3 regions of the Bradyrhizobium sp. USDA 4538 genome follow, and region 3 is predicted to be linked to each of the others. Evidence: predicted binding sites of a transcription regulator. Region 3 holds the regulator's gene; each other region holds the start of a gene.

Region 1 (5,522 bases), 2.1 Mb from region 3:
GGGATCGAGGCGAGCTTGTTGAAAGCGCCGCGAAACTTGAACGATCCGGTCCGCTGCAGCATTTCGGGCTTGAGGAAAACCTGGCTGCCGACGCGTTCGTTGAGAACGGGGAAGGTCAGGAGCGGCGTGCGCACCGCGAACGGCGCGACCACCCTCGCGGCGGCATCGATGTCCGCGGCAGCGACGGGTGGATTGAGAACGGTGTCCGTCATTCGCGATTTGTATCGCGGCGCCGGGCTGGCGGGCAAGACGCTTTAGCGTGACCCAACTAGTGCGAGTTTGGCTGAGGTGTCGGCAGGACGGCGAAATGGTGCTCTTCGGCACCAAATTCGAACGCCTCCCCCTCGCCGTCCGGCGGCGCGGGGCGGACGTTCATGCAGCGATCGATGAACACCCGGGCCGACGCCTGCCAGGTGTGGAGCGCGGCAAAGTCGACGCAGGCCTGCCGCGGGATGCTGAGCGCCTCCAGGCAGGCATGGCGCAGATCCTCGTCGAGCACGCCGACCGGCGCCGCGCCGATCACGTCGCGGGGACCGGTGACCGGAAAAGCGGCAACCGGCAGGCCGCTCGCCAATGCTTCAAGCAGCACCAGACCAAACGTATCGGTACGGCTCGGGAAAACGAACACATCGGCCGCGGCGTAGATCTCAGCCAATTCTTCCCCATGACGGGCGCCGAGGAACACAGCGTCCGGATATTTCCGCTCCAGCGCCGCCCGCGCCGGGCCGTCGCCGACCACGACCTTGGTTCCCGGCAGATCGAGATCGAGGAAGGCCTCGAGATTCTTCTCCACCGCCACCCGGCCGACGCTGAGATAGACCGGCTGCGGCAGGCAGAGATCGACGTCGCGCGGATGGAACAGCGCAGTATCGACGCCGCGCGACCACAGCACCACGTTGCGGAAGCCGCGCTGACGCAACTCGGCTGCCAGCGCCGGGGTCGCCGCCATCACCGCCCGGCTCGGCCGGTGGAACCAGCGCAGCGCCCGCCACACCCAGGCTTCCGGGACAGGCGTCCGCGCCGAGACGTATTCGGGGAAGCGAGTATGGAAGCTCGTCGTGAACGGCAGGCCGCGCTTGCGGCAATAGCGGCGCACCGCAAGCCCGATCGGGCCCTCGGTCGCGATATGGATGCTGTCGGGCCTCGCCGCCTCGATCAGACTTGCGACCTTGGCCCGGTAGGGCAGCGCCAGCCGGAGATCGCGATAGCTCGGCATCGCGAAGGTGCGGAACTCGTCCGGCGTCAGGAAGCTCACCTCGACGCCGAGCGATTTCGCCGCCTGTGCCATCATGGTCAGCGTGCGGACAACCCCGTTGACCTGGGGATGCCACGCATCGGTCGCGACCAGGATATGCGTCATGCAGCGCGTGCCGTCACTCGCGGAACCGGCGCGATCCGGCGCACCGGGTCGGTCCAGGTGATGATCTCGAAATGGCCGTCCTCGTGCTCGGCGAGCGCGGTGCAGCTCTCCACCCAGTCGCCGCAATTCATGTAGCGGATGCCGTGCTCATCATGAATCGTCGCGTAGTGGATGTGGCCGCAGATCACGCCGTCGCAGCCGTGGCGCCGCGCCTCGCCGGCAAGCGTCGCCTCGAACGCGCCGATATAATTCACCGCCTTCTTGACCTTCAGCTTGGCCCATTGCGACAGCGACCAGTACGGCACGCCGAACATCTTGCGGAAGAAGTTGACGAAGCGATTCATCTGGATCGCGAAGTCGTAGGCCTTGTCGCCGAGATGGGCGAGCCAGCGCGCGTTCTGCACCACGAGATCGAAAATGTCGCCGTGGATCACGAGGTAGCGCTTGCCGTCGGCGCCGGTGTGAACGGTGTTCTCCACCACGTCGATGCCGCCGAAATGCGTGCCGTAATATTTGCGCAGGAACTCGTCGTGGTTGCCCGGGACGTAGATCACCTTGGCGCCCTTGCGCGCCTTGCGCAGCATCTTCTGCACGAAATCATTATGGGTCTGCGGCCAGTACCAGTTCGACTTCAGCGCCCAGCCGTCGACGATATCACCAACGAGGTAGATCGTGTCGGCATCGTGAGAACGGAGGAAGTCGAGCAGGCGGTCGGCTTGCGAACCGCGGGCTCCGAGATGGACATCGGAGATAAACAAAGTGCGAAAGTGCCGCTCGGGACTTTCTTCACTCAAGGAGTCACTTCCCATGCCTGTGCACCTAACAGATTCCTGTGACAAGGCGATGACGATCCCCGCGACCCAAGGCCCCACAAACAGTTGACGAGAATCAGCAGCACGCCCCTTCCCTGCGGATAACAGCAGCGTGCGACAATCTGGCGACATCGGCGGTCGCGGCTGTGTGGAAGAGGCGTTGTGTTGCCTGCACAGCGCGATGGAACAACGCGCGGTGCGTAGCCCGGATGGAGCGAAGCGCAATCCGGGGTCCTGCATCCGCGGATGAACTGGTCCCGGATTTCGCTGCGCTCCATCCGGGCTACAAGAGCGTCAGTAATATCCGTGGAAGTGATGCACCGGCCCATGGCCGTGGCCGACGGCGAAGCGATCGGCTTCGGCGATCGCCTGCGTGATCCAGGCCTTGGCGTTGCGCACGGAGGTCTCCATGCTCTCGCCCTTCGCGAGCCCTGCGGCGATTGCCGAGGACAGCGAGCAGCCGGTGCCATGCGTATTGGCGGTCGCAATCCGCGGCGCAGCCAGCGCGATGCTGTGCTCGGCGTCGATCAGATAGTCGATGCTCTCGGCGCCGTGCCCATGGCCGCCCTTGACCAGCACCGCGCGACATCCCATCGCCAGCAATCGCTTGCCTTGTCGCTCGACGTCGGCCTCGCTTGAGGCGACCGGCTCGTTCAACAGCGCCGCCACTTCCGGCAGGTTCGGCGTGATCAGCGAGGCCAGCGGAAACAGCAGGACCTTCAGCGCATCGACCGCCTCGGCGGCAAGCAGCCGATCACCGGAGGTTGCGACCATCACCGGATCGAGCACGACATGGCGCGGCGCCCAGCGCCTCAGCCCATCGGCGATCGCAGCGATCGTGTCGGCCTGCGCCACCATGCCGATCTTGACCGCGCCGACCTCGAGGTCGGAGAACACTGCATCGATCTGGGCGGTGACGAATGACGCGGGCACCGGATGGATGCCGCTGACCCCCATGGTGTTCTGCGCGGTCAGCGCCGTGATCGCGGAGGCGCCATAGACCCCGAGCGCGGCAAAGCTCTTGAGGTCGGCCTGGATGCCCGCCCCGCCCGAGGAGTCCGAGCCGGCAATGGTGAGCGCGACCGGCGTCATCTTGCAGCACCGGCGGTTGATACGAGTGAGACCATCACGAACAAGACCATGGCCTGTCCTAGCCCGGCCGCCGATCGGCAGCAAGTTCGCCTGACTTTACCGCAAGTTGGCTCACCTTGACCCCTTGCCTCGCCCCTTGCCTTGGCCGCCCGTTTTGGGCCTATAGTCACGGAAATCCCCCGGAGACGACTTTGATGGTTCCTTTCTTCGTCCAGATCAAATGCAAGCTCGGCCAGTCCTACACCGTCGCCAACGCACTGGCGGAGGCCGAGATTGCGTCCGAGATCTATTCCACCGCGGGCAACTACGACCTCCTGGTCAAGTTCTACGTCGACCACGACACCGACATCGGCCATTTCATCAACGAGAAGGTTCAGGTGATCCCGGGCATCCAGGACACCCTCACGATCATCACCTTCAAGGCGTTCGGCGCGAAGTAGGACGCGCCCGCGAGAGCATGATGAGATTTAGGTCGAGCTTGAACGGCGTCGAAAGTTCACCTCTCCCTTGGGAGAGGTGAACCGAAACCGCGGCGAGCCGATTCAACCAAACCCATCCCGCTTTACAATTCCTTCTCCTTCTCCTTCTTCACCGGCTTCGGCGGTCCCTCGACCGGCGGCAGCGACTTGATGTACTCGGCGATCGCGTCGCGGTCGGACGACGACAGTTGCGAGGTGTTGCGGATCACGCGCACCATGGATCCGCCCGCGCTATCGCCGTCCGGCGTCTGGCCGCTCTCGAGGAAATAGGCGATATCCTTCACACTCCAGTCCGAGATCCCCCTCGGCGTGATGTTGGGCACCCAGCCTTCGCCCTCCGGATTCGGACCACCGGCGAAGCGCTGCGCGGTGACGATGCCGCCGAGGACATTGCGCGGGCTGTGGCACTCGGCGCAATGGCCGAAGCTGTTGACGAGATAGGCGCCGCGGTACCAATGCGCCGAGCGGCTTGCATCCGCGATGAACGGCTTGCCGTTCATGAACAGGAATTTCCAGACCCCGACATTGCGCCTGATGTTGAAGGGAAACGGCAAATCGTGGTCGCGCACCTTGCCGGCGACCGGCGGCAAGGTCTTCAGATAGGCGAACAGGTCGCGCACATCGCTGACCCTGGCGTGCTGATAGGACGGATACGGAAACGCCGGGAAATAGTGCGCGCCCGATGGCGAGGTGCCCTTCATGACCGCGGTGACGAAATCGGCCTCGCTCCAGCGGCCGATGCCGTCGTTCGGGTCGGGCGAGATGTTCGGCGCATAGAAGGTGCCGAATGGCGAGGGGATCGCGAGCCCGCCGCCGAGCTTCGTGCGGTCGTCCTGCTTCGGCACGGCATGGCAGGAGGAACATCCCCCGGCATTGAACGTTGTGAGGCCGTTGGCCAGGTCAGGCTGATAGGCAGGCAGCGCGTCGGCGGCAACGGTCGCGGGGATCGTCAGCCACCAGAACACACCAAAGCCGATTACGCCGGCCAGAATCGCCAGGAGGAAAATTCGTCGCAGCATTCACCGATCCGTCATTGGTCGCGTCAGTTCATGGACCAGTATGATGGCAACCAGTCGGACAAGCTCGCATCAAATTTGCCGCACCCAACGATCATTTGGGGAATAAATCCGAAAAACTGCTGTTTGAAGATTGCAACCATCCTGTGCCGTCAAAGGGGAGAGAACCATGTCGAACAAGACCTTGCTTGCCACACTGACGCTCGGCGCCGCCGTCGCCCTTGCCGGTCCGGCCTTTGCCGAGAAGTTCACGGCGAAGCTGGATAGCAAGAGCGAAGTGCCGCCGAATACCAGCACCGCCACCGGCACCGCCGACATCGACTACGATGCCGCCAGCAAGAAGCTGAGCTGGAAGCTGACCTATTCCGGCCTCTCGGGTCCGGCCACCGCCGCGCATTTCCACGGCCCCGCCGAGGCCGGCAAGAATTCCGGTGTCGCAGTCGCGATCCCGAACGCGACGTCGAGCCCGGTCGAAGGCAGCGCCACGCTGACCGACGCGCAGGCCGCCGATCTGCTCGCCGGCAAGTACTATGTCAACGTTCACACTGCGGCCAATCCGGGCGGCGAGATCCGCGGCCAGGTGACCAAATAACAAGTGACGAAGTAATCGTTCGCGACGCAACGCCAACAAGAAACGGCCGACACAAAAAAGGGCGGACGCCCTAAAGCGTCCGCCCTTTTCGTTGATGGAATGGCGATCAGCCCTTCTTGACGCGATAGGTCTCGTGGCAGCCGCCGCACTGCTTGCCGATCACGCCCAGCT
Region 2 (5,522 bases), 950 kb from region 3:
TTCGCATGGCCTTTGGCGGCCATTTCTTCACCGATGTGGCGATCGCGGGCCTGGTGTCGTTCTTCACGGTCTGGCTGTTCTACGCGCTGATCTACCGCTGGGCAGCGACCCGGCTGACCGACGCCCAGGTCGATGCCACGCTGACCCGCCTTGCGATGCCCGGCTACCGGTGGATGCAGCGCTGGCGCCGGGGCGGCAAGGCGGCGTCCAGCCAGCCCGAGGCCTGATTTGGGCCTGATTAAAGGCGTGCTCAGCCTTCGGAAATTTGATATCGCCACCCCGGAAACATCATTGATTTCGACCGATTGGACCGTCCCATGAGTACGATTCTGAAAAGCCTGCCCACTGGCGAAAAAGTCGGCATCGCGTTCTCGGGCGGGCTCGACACGTCGGCGGCGCTGCTCTGGATGAAGCTGAAAGGCGCCAAGGTCTTCGCCTATACCGCCAATCTTGGCCAGCCCGACGAGGCCGACTACGACGCGATCCCGCGCAAGGCGATGGATTTCGGCGCCGAGAAGGCCCGCCTGGTCGATTGCCGCACCCAGCTGGTCCATGAGGGCATCGCCGCGATCCAGTCCGGCGCGTTCCACATCTCGACCGGCGGCATCACCTATTTCAACACCACGCCGCTCGGCCGCGCGGTGACCGGCACGATGCTGGTCGCGGCGATGCAGGAGGACGGTGTCAACATCTGGGGCGACGGCTCGACCTTCAAGGGCAACGACATCGAGCGCTTCTATCGCTACGGCCTGCTGACCAACCCGAGCCTGCGCATCTACAAGCCCTGGCTCGACCAGCAGTTCATCGACGAGCTCGGCGGCCGCGCCGAGATGTCGGCGTTCATGACCGCGCAAGGCTTCGCCTACAAGATGAGCGCGGAGAAGGCCTATTCGACCGACAGCAATCTGCTCGGCGCGACGCATGAGGCCAAGGATCTCGAGAGCCTTGCGAGCGGCATCACCATCGTCAATCCGATCATGGGCGTGCCGTTCTGGCGCGCCGATTGCGACGTCAAGGCCGAGAAGGTCGTGGTGCGGTTCGAGGAAGGCCAGCCGGTCGCGCTGAACGGCAAGACGTTTGCCGATCCGGTCGCGCTGTTCCTCGAGGCCAATGCGATCGGCGGCCGCCACGGCCTCGGCATGAGCGACCAGATCGAGAATCGCATCATCGAAGCCAAGAGCCGCGGCATCTATGAGGCGCCGGGCATGGCGCTCTTGCACATCGCTTATGAGCGTCTCGTCACCGGCATCCATAATGAGGATACGATCGAGCAGTACCGCATCAGCGGCATGCGGCTCGGCCGCCTGCTCTATCAGGGCCGCTGGTTCGATTCGCAGGCCTTGATGCTGCGCGAGACCGCGCAGCGCTGGGTGGCGCGCGCCGTCACCGGCGAGGTGACGCTCGAGCTGCGCCGCGGCAACGACTACTCGATATCAAACACCGAGAGCCCGAACCTGACCTACGCGCCGGAGCGGCTCAGCATGGAGAAGGTCGAGGACGCCGCCTTCACGCCGGCCGACCGCATCGGCCAGCTGACGATGCGCAACCTCGACATTGCTGACACCCGCGCCAAGCTCGGCCTGTACAACAAGACCGGCCTCATCTCGAGCGACGAAGGCTCGCAGATCTTCCAGCTCGAGAACGACAAGGACTGAGATGGTGGGCGGGTAGACACAAACTCGGTGTCGTCCCGGGCAAGCGAAGCGCGACCCGGGACCCATAACCACCGGCCATGGTTATGAAGCACGCTGGTGCTCCAGCGCGCTTCCACGACTCCTCCCTGTGGTTATGGGTCCCGGCCTTCGCCGGGACGACGTGGGGAGAGAGGCCTGCCTACTTCACCCTGAGCGCATCCAGCAGCGAGCGGAACGCGCGCGCGTAATCGGTGCCGGTCTTGCCGATGTCCGGCCCCGCGGAGACCGCAACCGCGGCTTCCGTCACCGCGCCGAGCAGCAGCCGCGCCAGCGGCTCGATCGGCTGCCTGGCGATCACGCCGGCGTCCATCGCGGCGGCCAGCGCGCGCGGAAACTTGCCGCCGAAATGTTTCGCGTCGATCTCGCGCCAGCGTTCCCAGCCGAGCACGGCGGGGCCGTCGCGCAAGATGATCTGGCCGGTCGGGCCTTTCGAGCACGCCGCGAAATAGCCCTGCGTGCCCGCCGCCATCGCCGCCAGCGGATCGTTCTCGGCGCGCGAGATGCGGTCGAGATCGGCAACAAGGTCGATCGACACCTGCTCGAACACCGCCTCGAACACCGCCTCCTTGGTCGCGAAGTGATGATAGACCGCGCCCTTGGCGGCACGCGCGCCGGCGGCGATGTCGTCCATCGTCGCAGCGGCGAAGCCGCGCTCGCCAAAAATGCGCCGCGCCGCCTTGACGATGGCGGCTCTGGTTTTCTCGCGCCGTTCGGCCTGGGTTGCCATGGGCGCATCTCTAGCCCAGTTCCAGACGCAAGCCAATTGACTTACCGACTACCAGTCGATAAATACCGACTATAAGTCGGTAAATGGAGAATGCCCGATGCCCTCGCTTAGGACGTTGCAAGCCTTCGCCGACACGGTCGAGTCCAACGACCATGTCGGCGCGATCAGGAATTTCTATTCAGTCGATGCCCGCACCCAGGAGAATGACGGTGAGTGGCGCGTCGGCCGCGGGGCGCTGGCGGCGCGCGAGGCGGCGGTGCTGGCCGCGGTCGCCGGCGTCAAGACCACGCGGCTCGGGCCGCTCCTGCTTGACGGCGATCATTCGGCGATCTGCTGGCGCTTCGAATTCACCGGCAAGGACGGCAAGGTCCGCAGCATGGAGGAGGTCGCCTGGCAGACCTGGCGCGGCGAGGAGCTGGTCGAGGAGCGCTTCTTCTACGATCCGCAGCAGATGGCGCGCTGAAATCACGCCGGCCTTGCGGCAATACGCCCCGGCGCGCCTCATTGCGCCGTCATCCGCCGCAACTAGCCTCCGCTCCGATGCGCATGATGCGCATGATGCGCGAGAGCGGAGCATCGATCATGATCAAGCAAGTTGCCGGTATGGCCGTCACGCTGGCGTTGTCGGCAGCGCCGGCGTTCGCCCAGACGATCTATCCGATCGATCGCGCCGATATCCTCGTCGGCGCCAAATTCGACTTCAAGGTCGAGCTTCCGGGGGTGGTCGATCAAGCAAAGCTCAAGGTCACGCTGAACGGCGCGGACTATGCCGCGGTGTTCGGCCAGGGCGGCACATTCACCGCGCACGAGGCCGGCCGGGAGCAGTCGGCGTTGGTGCTGCGCGATGTCTCGCTCGTCAAGCCCGGGCAGGTCGCCGTCGAAGTCAGTGACGGCACGCAGAGCCGGAAGGTGACCTGGACCGTCTACGACACCAAGGCGCGAAAGGCCAGGAACGTGATCCTGTTCATCGGCGACGGGATGTCGCCGTCGCATCGCGTCGCCGCGCGAATCCTCTCCAAGGGAATCGCGGAGGGCAAGGGCCGCGGCAAGCTCGCGATCGACGACATGCCGCATATGGCGCTGGTCGCGACCGCCGGCTCGGACTCGATCATCACCGATTCGGCGAATGCCGCGAGCGCCTACGCCACCGGCCACAAGGCCGCGGTCAATGCGCTCGGCGTCTACGCCGATCGCACGCCCGATCCGCTTGACGATCCGAGGGTCGAGACCATCGCGAGTCTTGCCAAGCGCCGGGCGGGCCTCGCCGTCGGCATCGTCACCAACACCGAGGTCGAGGACGCGACCCCGGCGGCGATGGTTGCGCATACCCGCCGCCGCGCCGCCTATGACGCGATCGTCGCGCAATATTTCGACGCGAAGCCCGACGTGCTGATGGGCGGCGGCTCCGCGAACTTCCTGCCGCAATCCGCGTCCGGATCGAAACGCAAGGACGATGTCGACTATCTCGCGCGCTTCCGCGACGCCGGCTATCCGGTCGCGACGACCGCAGGCGAACTCGCCACGCTCGCGGCCAAACCGGACACCCGCCAACTGCTCGGCCTGTTCGCCGCCGGCAACATGGACGGCGCGCTCGACCGCAAGTTCCTGAGGGGCGGCGGCGTCAGGAAATTCCCCGAGCAGCCGGACCTGACCGAGCAGATTCAGGCCGCGCTCACGGTGCTGTCGAAACACGAGGCCGGTTTCTTCCTGATGGTCGAGTCCGGCCTAATCGACAAATACGCCCATCTGCTCGACATGGAGCGCGCGGTCTACGACACCATCATGCTCGACAATGCGGTGCGGCTGGCAAAGGACTGGGCGAAAGCGCGCAACGACGACACGCTGATCCTGGTCGTGGCCGATCACAACCATCCGAACAGCCTGGTCGGCACCATCAATGACGACATGGCGGCGACACCCAACGTGCCGCTGCGCGAGCGCGTCGGTGTCTACGAGAAAGCCGGGTTCCCGAATTATCCGGCGCCGGACGCCGAAGGTTATCCGTCACGCGTCGATGTCAGCCGGCGGCTTGCAATCTTCTCCGCCAGCCTGCCGGATCACTACGAGACGTTCCGCCCGAAACTCGACGATCCGAACGAGCCGACCGTGAAGGGCGACCAGCCCGACACGTTCAAGGCCAATGACAAGTACAAGGATGTCCCCGGCGTCGTGCTGCGCTTCGGCAATCTGCCGGCGATGATCGGCGCCAGCGTGCATTCCGGCGAGGACGTCATTCTCACCGCGACGGGCCCGGGCAGCGAGCGCGTCCACGGCTCGATGGACAACACCGAAGTGTTCCGCGTGATGGTCGAGGCGCTGGGACTGGGCGCGGGCAAGTAACGCATGATGAGATTGAGACGAGGCATGCCCGCTGTACCCCTCCCGCTTGCGGGGGTCGAGATGAGCAAAGTTTGCTGTTGGAGGGTTGGTGTGAGCGGCGAGGCTTCTCCGACCTCCCCTTGAAAAGGGGAGGTCGCTTTGCTCGCGAGAGCAAAGCGGGTGGGGATCTGCTCTCTCCGCAGCCACCGTCACCTGCGGCTGAGCCCCATCCCGACCTTCCCCCTTTCTGGGGGAAGGAGAACAAACAAAAATGGCCGGGATCGCTCCCGGCCATTTCGTATCGTGATGTCGCGCCGGCTCAGCGCGGCGGCGCGGCCGAGGCGGTGCCGCCGTTGAGCAGCGGGGTGATGCGGCGGACGGTGACGCGCCGGTTGATGCGGCTCGGTCCGTCGGTCTGCTCCTTCGGATATTGAGAGCCATAGCCCTGCGAGGTCAGGTTCTCAGCCGGCACACCGAACTGCTGCGTCAAGAGCTCGGCGGCGGATTGCGCACGGCGGTCCGACAGCGACAGATTGTCGGTGTCGTTGCCGGTCGCATCCGTGTGGCCCTCGATCAGGAACACCTCGCGCGGGTTGCGCTGGATAGCTCGGTTGAGGCCGTCGGCGATCACCTGCAGCCTCGCCGCCTGATCCGGCGGGATGGTCCACGATCCGGAGTCGAAGTTGATCGTGTTGACGTCGATGCTCGGCATCTGCATGCGGACATTGGGGCTGTAGCGGATCTCGTCGAGCGAGTAGCGCCGATCGATCCGCTGCACCGGC
Region 3 (5,522 bases):
GGCCCGTCCGGCTGCGGCAAGTCGACCCTGCTGCGCATCTTCAACCGGATGTACGACCTGTATCCGGGCCAGCGCGCGGTCGGCCAGCTGATGCTGGACCAGACCAACATTCTCGACCCCAAGCTCGACCTCAACTTGCTGCGCGCGCGGGTCGGCATGGTGTTCCAGAAGCCGACGCCGTTCCCGATGACGATCTACGAGAACATCGCCTTCGGCATCCGCCTCTACGAGAAGATCTCGAAGTCCGAGATGGACGACCGGGTCGAGAAGGCGCTGCGCGGCGGCGCGCTGTGGAACGAGGTCAAGGACAAGCTGAACGCCTCCGGCCTGTCGCTCTCCGGCGGCCAGCAGCAGCGCCTGTGCATCGCGCGCACCGTGGCGGTGCGCCCCGAGGTGATCCTGTTCGACGAGCCGTGCTCGGCGCTCGACCCGATCTCGACCGCCAAGGTCGAGGAACTGATCCAGGAGCTCTCCGAGGACTACACGATCGCGATCGTCACCCACAACATGCAGCAGGCGGCGCGCGTCTCCGACAAGACCGCCTTCATGTATCTCGGCGAGCTGATCGAGTTCGACGACACCAACAAGATCTTCACCTCACCGAGCGATCGGCGCACCCAGGACTACATCACCGGCCGGTTCGGTTGACCGGCGCATGATCCGGAAAAGTGGAAACCGGTTTTCCGATCAGGTCATGCTAAAATTCAGGACACGAAGCCATGATCCCCGGGATCATGGTTGAGGGAGACAAGCGATGGCTTCTGAACATACCGCCAAGGCATTCGACAGCGACCTGCAGGAGTTGACCCGCCTGGTCGCCGAGATGGGCGGCCTGGTCGAACGAATGATTACCGAGTCGGTCGACGCGCTGATCCGTCGCGACGTCGCGCTCGGCAAGCGCGTGGTCGCCGCCGACATCGAGATCGACAATCTGCAGCGCAACATCGAAGAGCGCGCGGTGCTGACGATCGCGCGCCGCCAGCCGATGGCGATCGACCTGCGTGAGATCGTCAGCGCGATGCGCGTCGCCACCGATCTCGAGCGGATCGGCGACCTCGCCAAGAACATGGGCAAGCGCGTCGCGGCGCTGGAGAGCGATTTCCAGCCGCTGAAGCTGATCCGCGGCCTCGAGCACATGACCGACCTCGTGCTGTCGCAGGTCAAGTCGGTGCTCGACGCCTATGCCGCGCACGACCTGCCGGCGGCGATGAACGTCTGGAAGGGCGACGAGGAGGTCGATGCGATCTGCACCTCGCTGTTCCGCGAACTGCTCACCTACATGATGGAAGATCCGCGCAACATCTCGTTCTGCATCCATCTGATGTTCTGCGCCAAGAACATCGAGCGGATCGGCGATCACGCCACCAATATCGCCGAGACCGTGTTCTACATGATCGAGGGCCAGCAGATCACCGACAAGCGCCCGAAGGGGGACATGACCACTTTTGCCACCACGGTGCCGGGCAACTGAGGCATGATCGGCAAGCACGGAACCGGCAAGAGCGAAACTGGATGATCCTCGCGACAAATCGTTTCCGCGGGGACTATGCTCAAGGAAGTAAGCGTTTCGGTTTGCGTCTGGGCAACGGATCACCACAGAGAAAGAACTTAGACCGATGAGCGCACGCATTCTGGTAGTCGAAGACGAGGAAGCGCTGACGACGCTGTTGCGCTACAATCTCGATGCGGAAGGCTACGATGTCGAGACGGTGGGGCGCGGCGACGATGCGGATACACGGCTGAAGGAGCGCGTTCCCGACCTCGTGGTGCTGGACTGGATGCTGCCGGGCCTGTCCGGCATCGAACTGTGCCGCCGCCTGCGGGCGCGGCCCGAGACCAAGCAGCTTCCGATCATCATGCTGACCGCGCGCGGCGAGGAAAGCGAGCGCGTGCGCGGGCTTGCCACCGGCGCGGACGATTACATCGTCAAGCCGTTCTCGGTGCCGGAGCTGCTGGCGCGGGTGAAGGGCCTCTTGCGCCGCGCCAGCCCGGAGCGGCTTGCGACCGTGCTGACCTATGGCGACATCGAGCTCGACCGCGAGAAGCGCCGCGTGGCGCGCTCGGGCCGTCCGATCGATCTCGGGCCGACCGAGTATCGCCTGCTCGAATTCTTCCTCGAGCATCCCGGCCGCGTGTTCAGCCGCGAGCAACTGCTCGACAGCGTCTGGGGCCGCGACATCTACATCGATGAGCGCACCGTCGACGTGCATATCGGCCGCCTGCGCAAGCTGCTCAATCCGGGCCGCGAGCAGGATCCGATCCGCACCGTGCGCGGCGCCGGCTACGCGCTCGACGACCGCTTTGCCAAGGCCGAGCCACAGCCGTAACGGCCATGCGGCATTCATAAACCGCAACACGGCGTCGTCCCGGCGCAAGCCCATAGGCGCTAAGATAGTTTGATCATAGTCTGATAGTGGCGCTTATGTCTGGGTGGCTCGCGTAGATGTCGCCGGAGAGCGTGACTGGCTCTGCAGAGTAGAGCGATTGCGGGCTGTGGAATGATCGCTTGCCGTAGCGAAGCTACGAGCTGGCGCAGCAGACGCCACGTCACTGGGTGGGTCAGGCGGCGTCGGCCAAGCGGGGAGAGTCTTCGAGTTCGTCGACGAGCGGCTCGAGCAATAGAATGATCAGCAGATGAGCGAGGATATGGGGTCTGGCGGACCGCTCGTCGGTTCCGGGAGGTCCCTTCAGGCCAATCAGGCTTTTCAGCCGCTTGAAGCCGAGCTCAATGCGCCATCGCAGCCGATAGAGGGCGAGGATATCTGCAGTCGTGAAGTCCTCTGGCCTGAGTGAGGTCACCAGGATCACCCAATCTGCGGCGTCAAGTGTTTGCCTGGAGAGCTGATGACCTCCCTTTTGTGCAGTCCGGCGCGCCTTGCGTCGCGCAGCCGCAGCAGCTTGCGCCGGCTTCTTCGCGGCAACCAGACGCACTGCGAGCGGCGGCGCACCTGACTTGCGCTTTATCCAAATCGGCCGATCGATCAGGCCACGCGCCGAGGCGTTGCGCAGTTCGGCAGTGAGGTCAACAAGATTACCTTCGGCATCGAGCCAGCGCGCGCTCTTCCAGCCGGCCCGGATCACGAAGTCCGCATCGGCATCGACGAGATGCGCCATGCGCTCCGGTTGCAGATAGGCGCGATCGGCAAGACGGATCTCACCGGCAACCGCCGGTATCCGATCCAGCGTCTCGCCCGCTCGCTGATCGGTCAGTTCGAAGTGACCAAAGCGCTCCTGCGGAAGATCGAACGCGCTATGGATACGCCACACTGCGTTCTTGTTCCTGCCGCTCGTCCCAGCCTTGGGGACCGTCGTGGCGTCAACAATACGGATCAGACGACCGCGGCTCGCCTTCGGCGCCGCGGCGGCAAGCGCCTGCTCGACCAAGATTGCCAGCCAATCTCCGCACTGACGTAAGCGATACAACAGAGCCACGTTGGAGATATCGACAAGCCCAACCGACGTGGCCCATGCCGCCGTCAACCGCAGCCCTTTCTCACCAAGGCAATAAGCCAAGATCAGGCGCAGCAAGTCGACCGCATTGCTGATCTCCCGCGGACGGACAAACGCCTTCGTCTTGCGCGCGCTAATGTTCAGAGCCTCGGCTCCGCCAAGTCGGGCGACAACGCGCGCCCAATCTTTGTTCACAAGCGATTCGTGTGCCATTCCATCTTGGAATCACAAGCGAATCCAAGGCGCAAATCCTATTTTAGCGCCTATGGGCGAAAGCCAGGACCCATACGCCGCGGCCAGTGCAATCGGCACGCGGCCAGACGGCTTTCTAACAACACGCATTAGTGGTTATGGGTCCCGGCTTTCGCCGGGACGACGCCGGTGATGTAATGGGCTACGCATCACACAAAAAAATCCCCGCTTTCGCGGGGATTTGTTTTTGAGGTCTTCCGTCGTTTTCCCGAGTGCTCACTTGATCTGCGGTTTCGCCGACGGCCGGCGGCGATCGGCGGCGGGCTGGTAGGCGACGCGCGAGTGATGCGCGCAATAGGGCAGGCCGGCGAGCGCCTTGCCGCCGCAGAAGAAGAATTCCGGGCTCGAGGGATCGCCGACCGGCCAATGACAGGTGGCCTCGTTGAGCTCCAGCAGCGAGAGCCGCTGGCTCATCGGCACCACATTGTCGTAGGAGATCGGATCGGGCTCCATCTCGACCTCGAAGGCGTGCGCCAGCGCGGTGTTGCCGCGAGAGACCGGACGCGCCACCCGCATCATGTGCTGGGCCGGGCGAGCCTTGCGCTGCCGCGGCGCGGCCGTGGAGGGTGCCTTGGCGCGGCCGGAGAGGCCGAGCCGATGCACTTTGCCGATCACGGCGTTTCGCGTCACATTGCCAAGTTCCGCCGCGATCTGGCTGGCCGACAGGCCGGACTCCCAGAGTTTCTTCAGCTGCTCGACGCGATCGTCGGACCAGGTCAATACAGTCATCGCATTCTTCCCTTCGCGTAGCGCCGGCCAATCATTGGAGCGGCGCTGCGAGCCAATCTGGACAAATATCCCTGCGGCCAGAATCCCTTAGCCCTCGCCGGGCACGGTGTTGCGCCCGAACGTTTACGCGAGACACAAAGGCTACTTAGAGGGTCCAGTACCGCCGCACGAGATGTCGTACCCGACAGGCCAAACGCTACAATATGGCGTGACTCTGGCGCAAGAGTCCGCGGCCGTGCGTCCACATGTTCCCACACAGTTAAGCATTGCCATGAGGCTTTTCCACCGCACCGGAATGCTCCAGATTGCGCTCGTTTCGCATTGCAGGAAGGCCACTTCGTGGCGATTGACACTTACCGACCGCAGCATAGAATGCCCGCCACGTGCCGCCCGCAAAGGCGGCCGTTTTGTTTTCCGAAGCTGGCCGTTGCTGCGCTGGCGTCAAGGCGCAGCGGCAATTGTCGGCTTAAAAACCGTCAGTGATCGCCATGACCAACGCTGCCACGTCGCATCTGCTCCCCGTCTTCGCCAGGGTCGATCTCGGCTTCGAGCGCGGCGAGGGCGCCTGGCTGATCGCAACCAACGGCGACCGCTATCTCGATTTCACCTCGGGCGTCGCGGTCAACGCGCTCGGGCACGCGCATCCGCATCTGGTCAAGGCGCTGCAGGAACAGGCGACCAAGCTCTGGCACATGTCGAACCTGTTCAAGAGCCCGGACGGCGAGGTGCTTGCCGCACGGCTGTGCGAGCAGAGCTTTGCCGACTTCGTGTTCTTCTGCAATTCCGGCGCCGAAGCGATGGAGGGCGTGATCAAGCTGGTCCGCCACTATCACTTCTCCAAGGGCCATGGCGAGCGCTACCGCATCATCACCTTCGAGGGCGCCTTCCACGGCCGCACGCTGGGCACGCTGGCGGCGACAGGCTCGGCGAAATATCTCGAAGGCTTCGGCCCGCCGATGGACGGCTTCGACCAGGTGCCGCATGGCGACATCGAGGCGGTGAAGAAGGCGATCGGCCCGCACACCGCCGGCATCCTGATCGAGCCGGTGCAGGGCGAGGGCGGCGTGCGCTCGGCGCCGCAGGCGTTCTTC

The links. Region 3 encodes PhoB, which activates phosphate uptake and scavenging genes when phosphate is short. Its sites were predicted from a motif close to TGTCATNNANCTGTCAT; they were not measured.
Region 1: J2R78_RS29865 (UDP-2,3-diacylglucosamine diphosphatase) is a predicted target of PhoB. The motif match lies at 2,193-2,209, and genes of this name have one in related genera.
Region 2: J2R78_RS16020 (alkaline phosphatase) is a predicted target of PhoB. The motif match lies at 2,921-2,937, and genes of this name have one in related genera.

Annotation. Positions count from the first base shown of each region.
Region 1 covers NZ_JALJZE010000001.1:6,579,965-6,585,486, reverse strand. Annotated here, with positions in the region: gene J2R78_RS29875 (threonine/serine dehydratase) at 1-212, opposite strand, end outside; gene J2R78_RS29870 (glycosyltransferase family 1 protein) at 269-1,360, opposite strand; gene J2R78_RS29865 (UDP-2,3-diacylglucosamine diphosphatase) at 1,357-2,169, opposite strand; gene thiD (bifunctional hydroxymethylpyrimidine kinase/phosphomethylpyrimidine kinase) at 2,467-3,264, opposite strand; gene J2R78_RS29855 (Lrp/AsnC ligand binding domain-containing protein) at 3,459-3,704, shown strand; gene J2R78_RS29850 (cytochrome c) at 3,827-4,762, opposite strand; gene J2R78_RS29845 (CHRD domain-containing protein) at 4,929-5,351, shown strand; gene J2R78_RS29840 (cytochrome c) at 5,458-5,522, opposite strand, start outside.
Region 2 covers NZ_JALJZE010000001.1:3,572,989-3,578,510, reverse strand. Annotated here, with positions in the region: gene J2R78_RS16040 (phosphatase PAP2 family protein) at 1-227, shown strand, start outside; gene argG (argininosuccinate synthase) at 318-1,655, shown strand; gene J2R78_RS16030 (TetR/AcrR family transcriptional regulator) at 1,834-2,421, opposite strand; gene J2R78_RS16025 (nuclear transport factor 2 family protein) at 2,519-2,884, shown strand; gene J2R78_RS16020 (alkaline phosphatase) at 3,004-4,761, shown strand; gene J2R78_RS45385 (OmpA family protein) at 5,060-5,522, opposite strand, start outside.
Region 3 covers NZ_JALJZE010000001.1:4,527,452-4,532,973, forward strand. Annotated here, with positions in the region: gene pstB (phosphate ABC transporter ATP-binding protein PstB) at 1-648, shown strand, start outside; gene phoU (phosphate signaling complex protein PhoU) at 755-1,471, shown strand; gene phoB (phosphate regulon transcriptional regulator PhoB) at 1,617-2,327, shown strand; gene J2R78_RS20390 (IS4 family transposase) at 2,560-3,645, opposite strand; gene J2R78_RS20395 (GcrA family cell cycle regulator) at 3,919-4,431, opposite strand; gene J2R78_RS20400 (aspartate aminotransferase family protein) at 4,920-5,522, shown strand, end outside.